One region of the Variovorax sp. J31P179 genome, then DNA from elsewhere that is predicted to be linked to it. Evidence: predicted binding sites of a transcription regulator. Region 1 holds the regulator's gene; the other holds the start of a gene.
The links. Region 1 encodes FNR, which switches genes on or off when oxygen is low (the NO sensors DNR and NnrR bind a similar motif). Its sites were predicted from a motif close to TTGATNNNNATCAA; they were not measured.
Positions count from the first base shown of each region.

Region 2: a site for FNR is predicted at 1,473-1,486, ahead of QTI17_RS22980 (universal stress protein). Genes of this name have one in related genera too.

Region 1 covers NZ_JASZYL010000004.1:21,092-24,457, reverse strand. The annotation lists gene ccoG (cytochrome c oxidase accessory protein CcoG) at 1-400, shown strand, start outside; gene QTI17_RS11200 (FixH family protein) at 426-710, shown strand; gene QTI17_RS11195 (hypothetical protein) at 713-958, shown strand; gene fnr (fumarate/nitrate reduction transcriptional regulator Fnr) at 939-1,655, opposite strand; gene hemN (oxygen-independent coproporphyrinogen III oxidase) at 1,780-3,195, shown strand; gene QTI17_RS11180 (sulfite exporter TauE/SafE family protein) at 3,215-3,366, shown strand, end outside.
Region 2 covers NZ_JASZYL010000009.1:102,610-105,975, forward strand. The annotation lists gene QTI17_RS22965 (YeeE/YedE family protein) at 1-141, opposite strand, end outside; gene QTI17_RS22970 (ArsR/SmtB family transcription factor) at 141-464, opposite strand; gene QTI17_RS22975 (MBL fold metallo-hydrolase) at 550-1,431, shown strand; gene QTI17_RS22980 (universal stress protein) at 1,603-2,430, shown strand; gene QTI17_RS22985 (efflux RND transporter periplasmic adaptor subunit) at 2,639-3,366, shown strand, end outside.

The DNA.
Region 1 (3,366 bases):
GGTGCTGGTCTACACCGCGGTGCTCGGCGCGCTGTGCATCGGCCTGCTGGCGAGCCTGGTGACGCGCACGCCGCTGAAGGTCGACGTGGTGCGCGACCGCGCCTCGCTGGCCCGCATCGTCGACGGCGGCCAGCTCGAGAACGTCTACCGCCTTCAGATCATGAACGCCACCGAGCAGGTGCAGCGCTACCGGATCGAAGCCAGCGGCCTCGAGGGTCTGCACGTGTCCTCGGAGCCGGTGGTCGAGGTCGCGCCGGCGCAGTCGCGCTGGGTGGCGGTGCGGCTGCAGCTGCCCTACGGTGCGGCGACGGCCGGTTCCCACAAGGTGTATTTCGACGTTCGAGCGGAGGGCGGCCAGGGCAGCGTGTCCGAGAAGGCCGTGTTCCTGGTCCCGCGATGAAATCCAGGCCCCAAGGAGGCAGAAGATGACCGACAAGAGCAGCCATGACGAAGCGACGCGTCCCTGTCCACCCTGGTGGCGCTTCGGGCTGGTGTGGATGGTGATCGGCGGGCCGGGCCTGGTGGTGATCGCGAGTTTCGCCACCTTGTGGCTGGCCCTGCGCACGCCCGACCCGGTGGTCGACGAGGACTACTACCGCAAGGGCGTGGAGATCAACCGCACGCTGGCCGACAAGAAGCTCATGCCGGCGGTGGCCGGGCGCAACCACGCGGCCACCCCGAGCGCCGACGTGCCGTCGCCGAGGCGCTGAACATGCAGGCGCAACGCTGGATGTGGATACTCTGGCCGGCATTCCTGCTGGCCTGCGCGCTCGAGGTGCTGGTGTTCGCACTGGTCGATCCGGGCGACCTCAACTGGCGCGGCGAGGCGTTGGGCGCCTCTCGCCAGGCGGTCTACACGGCCGGGTTCTTTGCCTTCTGGCTGCTGGCCACGGCGGCGGGCGCCTTGACGCTGCTGCTGGCCCGGCCGGCGGCCGAGCTCAACAGCCCGGCGGATTGACGATGCGGCGCAGCGCCTCGGGATCGAGGATGCGCACGTTGCGCTGCTCGACCTCGACCATGCCGTCGGCCGCGAACTTCGACATCGTCCGGCTCACGGTCTCGAGCTTGAGGCCGAGGTAGCTGCCGATTTCCTCGCGCGTCATGCGCAGCACCAGCTCGGAGCGCGAGAAGCCGCGCGCATGCAGCCGCTGCACCAGGTTCAGCAGGAAGGCCGCCAGCCGCTCCTCGGCCCGCATGCTGCCGAGCAGCAGCATCACGCCATGCTCGCGGACGATCTCGCGGCTCATGATCTGGTGCACGTGGCGCTGCAGCGCCGTCACCTCGCGCGACAGTTCCTCGATGCGCTCGAAGGGCATCACGCAGACCTCGGAGTCTTCGAGGGCGACGGCGTCGCAGGTGTGCTGGTCGTTGACGATGCCGTCGAGGCCGATGATCTCGCCGGCCATCTGGAAGCCCGTGACCTGGTCGCGCCCGTCCTCGCTGGTGACCCGGGTCTTGAAGACCCCGGTGCGGATCGCATAGAGCGAGGTGAAGGGCTCGCCATTGCGAAACAGCGTCTCGCGCCGCTTGATCTTGCGCCGCGTGGCGACCAGGTCGTCGAGGCGCTGCAGCTCCCCGGGCGCCAGTCCGACCGGCATGCACAGCTCGCGCAGGTTGCAGTTGGAACAGGCGACCTTGATATTTTCGGGCTTCATTGATGCAGTCGGGGTCATGCGGGGATTGTCCGTGGGGGGGTGGGCCGGATGCTTGATGCAGGTCAAGGTTTGCGGATCGCGACGGCGGCATAGTGACACACCGAAGCCCATGCCTGCGTCCGCGATGCCTCCCGTCTCCGCTCCAGCCCTCACGCCGCCCATCGTGGTGCCCGCGCCGTCCGTGCTGCAGCGGTTCGACTGCGCCGGGCCGCGCTACACCTCCTACCCGACCGCGGACCGCTTCGTCGACGCCTTCACGGCCGAGGACTATGCCCAGACGCTCGAACAGCGCGGCAGCACCGGCGCCAGCGCGCGGGCGCTGTCGCTCTACGTGCATATCCCGTTCTGCGAATCGCTCTGCTACTACTGCGCCTGCAACAAGATCGTGACCCGCCACAAGAGCAAGGGGCGCGAGTACCTGGACTACCTGGCGCGCGAGATCGCTCTGCAGGTCGAGCGGCTCGGCCGCGGCGCCGTGGTCCGCCAGCTGCATCTCGGCGGCGGCACGCCGACCTTTCTCGACGATGCCGGCCTGCGGACGCTGATGGGCATGCTGCGCGAGGCCTTCACCTTGTCGCCGGACGGCGAGCATTCGATCGAGATCGACCCGCGCACCGTCGACCGCGAACGCCTGGTGACCCTGGCCGCGCTGGGCTTCAACCGGCTGAGCTTCGGCGTCCAGGATTTCGACCCCGACGTGCAGAAGGCGGTGCACCGGATCCAGCCGGCCGGGCAGGTGTTCGACCTGATGGCGACGGCCCGCGGGCTGGGCTTCGATTCGGTCAACGTCGACCTGATCTACGGGCTGCCGCGCCAGAGCGCGGCCTCCTTCGACCGCACGCTGGCCCAGGTCTGCGCGCTGCGGCCCGACCGCATCGCGCTCTATGCCTATGCCCACCTGCCCGAGCGCTTCAAGGCCCAGCGCCGCATCGCGACCGAGGCGTTGCCCGATGCGGCGGCCAAGGTCGAGATGCTGTCGCGCTCTATCGCCGCGTTCACCGAGGCCGGCTACGTCTACATCGGCATGGACCATTTCGCGCTGCCCGGCGACGCGCTGGCGGTGGCCAAGCGGCAGGGCCGGCTGCACCGCAACTTCCAGGGCTACAGCACCCAGCCGGACTGCGACCTGGTGGCGCTGGGCGTGTCGGCGATCGGCCGGGTCGGCGCCACCTACAGCCAGAACGCCAAGACGCTCGAGGAGTACTACGACCTGCTCGACCAGGGCCGGCTGCCGGTGGTGCGCGGCCTGGCGCTGACCCGCGACGACGTGCTGCGGCGCACCGTGATCATGGCGATCATGTGCCAGGGCCGGGTCGATTTCGAGACCATCGGCTCGGCCCACCTGGTCGATTTCGAGCGCTGCTTCGCGGCCGAGCTCGAAGCGCTGGCGCCGCTCGAGGCGCAGGGCCTGGTGGTGGTCGGCGATCGCCACCTCGAGGTCACGCCGCTGGGCTGGTTCTTCGTCCGCGCCATCGCCATGGTGTTCGACCGCTACCTGCAGGCTGACCGCAACCGCACGCGCTTCTCGCGCATCGTGTGATGAGCCCGCACGCTCCCCCATGCAGTCCGCCCTGCTCGCCACCGCATTCGTGATGGGGCTGGCCGGCGGGCCGCACTGCGTCGCGATGTGCGGCGCGGCCTGCGCCGGCGTGATCCGCATCGTGCGGGCACCGGCGGGCGGCGTCGCCGCGCTGCAGTCCCCGGGCCGCTC
Region 2 (3,366 bases), on a different contig from region 1:
AAGCCGGAGCAGTCCGCCGAGCACCCCGCTGATGCCGGCGATGCGCCCGTTGAGCAGCACGAACATCGCCGCGGCGATGCCGATCAGAACACCGCCGCCCAATGCGGCAAGCGGCGTGAAGTGGTTCCAGTCGATGGTCATCAGGCTTCCTTCGGGCAGTACAGGCGATAGAGAAGCGAAAGGATCTCAAGCATCGCCGGGTCGGACACGCGGTAGAAGATGGTCCGACCCTCGCGGCGGGTCTGAACCACGCCCTCCCCGCGCAGCACGCCCAACTGTTGCGACAGCGTCGGCTGATGAATCCCCAGTGCCTCTTCCAGGTCGCTCACGCACATCTCGCCTTGTGACAGCTGGCAGAGCAGCAGCAGCCGGTCTTCGTTGGCGAGCAACTTGAGCGCGCCGACAGCCTGGCTTGCGGCACCGCGCAGGGCTTCAGGGTCGATGACAGGCAGTGCACGTTTCATGAACAGCTTTTCCTTTCGGTTGAAATATTATTTGTTTTTATATAATATTTGTCAACATATTGATACGCAACCCGGAGCGACCGTCATGGCAAACCGAGCCACCACCCAAGGCTTTTTCGACCCCCAGACATGGACCATTTCCTATGTCGTGTGGGACCCGGCCACCCGCCGCGCCGCGGTCATCGATCCGGTGCTGGACTACGATTTCAGGTCGGGCCGCACCAGCACCCGATCGGCCGACCGGCTGCTCGCCCATGTCCGCGACAACGGCCTGCAGGTCGACTGGATCCTCGAAACCCACGCGCACGCCGACCATCTGTCCGGGGCCCGGCATGTGCAGGCCCAGGCGGGCGGGCGGATTGCCATCGGCGAGAACATCCGCCTCGTTCAATCGACCTTCAAGAAGCTGTTCAACCTCGAGCCCGGCTTCCTGCCCGATGGCAGCCAGTTCGACCACTTGTTCAAGGACGGCGAGACCTTCAGGATCGGCGACATCGAGGCCACCGCGCTGCTGGTGCCCGGCCACACCCCCGCCGACATGGCCTACCTGATCGACGGCGCGGTCTTCGTCGGCGACACGCTCTTCATGCCCGACCTGGGCAGCGCGCGCGCCGACTTCCCCGGCGGCGACGCGCGTCAGCTCTACCGCTCGATGCGAAGGCTGCTCGACCTGCCGCCCGAGACGACGATGTATGTCTGTCACGACTACCCGCCGGCCTCCCGCCAGCCCCGGTGGGAAACCACCGTGGCCGAGCAGCGCGCCGGCAACATCCACGCCCGCGACGGCATCGGCGAGGACGCGTTCGTCGCGATGCGCACCGCGCGCGACGCGACGCTCGACATGCCGACCCTCATCCTCCCGTCGATCCAGGTCAACGTGCGGGGCGGGCAACTGCCGCCGCCTGACGACAACGGCATCGCCTACCTGCGCATTCCCTTGAACGCACTGCCCGCGCACGGCGGATGACGCCGGCGCGCGGGGCCGCTGACATCCGGCATTGCGCGCGCTTGATCCAGCGCAAGGCAGTTCCGGCCAGGCGCCCTAGAGTGACACTGAAGCCCACGCCGGCACGTCGCGCCAGCGTCGCTTCAAAAATTGCACACAAAGGCTCCAACTTCTTCGCACACGGGGAACGCCATGACCGCGTATCGATCCCTCCTGGTGCACCTGGACGGCACCACCCGCGCCGCCGCCCGCCTCCATCTCGCACTGCGGCTCGCGCTTGCGTGGCGCGCCCGTGTCAGCGCCCTGTTCGCCGTGGCGCCGAACCACCTTGCGCTGCTGCCCGTCGGGCCCGGCCTTCCGCCGTTGCCGCCGGGTGATCCGATCGATGCCGAGCACCGCCGCCGCGCCATGGAAACCTGCCAGGAGGCGTGCGCCGTGTCGGACGCGCCCTGCGAATGGCTCGAGCTGACCGGCGAACCGGTGGTCGAGACCTTCACCCGGCAGGCGCTCCTGGCGGACCTCGTGTTCCTCGGCCAGCGCGATGCCGATGACGCGAACGGCTTCGACGTGCCCGCCGGCTTCGTCGAATCGATCGTGATCGGCAGCGGCCGTCCGGCACTGGTCGTCCCTTTTTCCGGCGAGCTTGCGAGTTCGCCGGACATCGTCCTGCTGGCGTGGAAGCCCACCCGCGAATGTGCGCGCGCGCTCGCCGCGGCGATCCCCTTCCTGCAGAGCGCACGGCACGTGCATCTGATCGAAGAAGAAGGCGACGAATCGCAGCCCCTGTCCTTGAAGGTCCGCGACTACCTGTACCTGCATGGCATCGAGCGGGTGCACGAGCACGCAAGGCTTCCGCAGGACCATGCCGGCGAGGCGCTGCTGTCGACCGCCGCGGAATGCGGCGCGGACCTGCTCGTCATGGGCTGCTACGGCCACAGCCGGGCGCGCGAGCTGCTGCTGGGCGGCGTGAGCCGGACCGTGCTGGATTCGATGACGCTGCCCGTTCTGATGGCCCACTGAGTGCCGCGCCTGCACGACGAGCCACGCCCGCACCGATGGAGCCTTTCCATGATGCGCAAAGTCGGAATCGTCGCCGCGCTCGGGCTCGTGGGTGCCGCGGTGCTGTGGCTCGTGGTCAAAGCCGTCGTCGCGATGGTGACGCTGGACTGAGCGGCGCTCCGATGACGGGTCGGCCGAAACGCAAGGCAGGCAGCAGGGAAGGTGCGTCTTGAAGCACGGAAACGTCATCTTCTCTGGCCTGGGTGCCCTTTTGCTCGCGGCAGCCGGCACGGCCTGGTGGCAGTGGCCCGTCCATGTGGACACCGCGCTGCCCACGCGCGGACCCGCGATCGAGGCGGTCTATGCCACCGGCACGGTCGAGCCCACGGTGCTGATGCCGGTGTCGCCGCGCACCGGCGGGCGGCTGGTGAGCATCGAGGCCGAGGAGGGCCAGCAGGTCAGGCGCGCGCAAGTCCTGGCCCGCGTCGAGTCGACCGATCTCGACCAGACCATCGAGGAGATGCGGGCGCGTGAGCAGCTCGCACGGGCTCAGTTCGAGCGCACACGGTCGCTGATCGAGCAGCGCTTCGTCGCGCCGGCGGAATTCGACCGCGTGCGCAGCGAATGGCAGGCGGCCCAGGCCGCCACCCGCCGCGCGCAAGCCCAGCGCGACTACAACCAGCTCGTCGCGCCGGCGGACGGGGTCGTGATCCGCCGCGACGGCGAGGCGGGCCAGTTCGTGCCCTCCGGGCAGGCGGTGTTCACGCTGGCCTGCTGCGCCCCGCTGCGCGTATCGGCCGAAGTGGACGAGGAAGACATCGCCCGCGTCTCCGTCGGCCAGGCGGTCACGATGCGCAGCGACGCCTTGCCGCGCCAGCTGTTCGAGGGCACCGTGGCCGAGATCACGCCCAAGGGCGACCCGGTGTCGCGCAGCTACCGGGTGCGCATCCGGCTCGC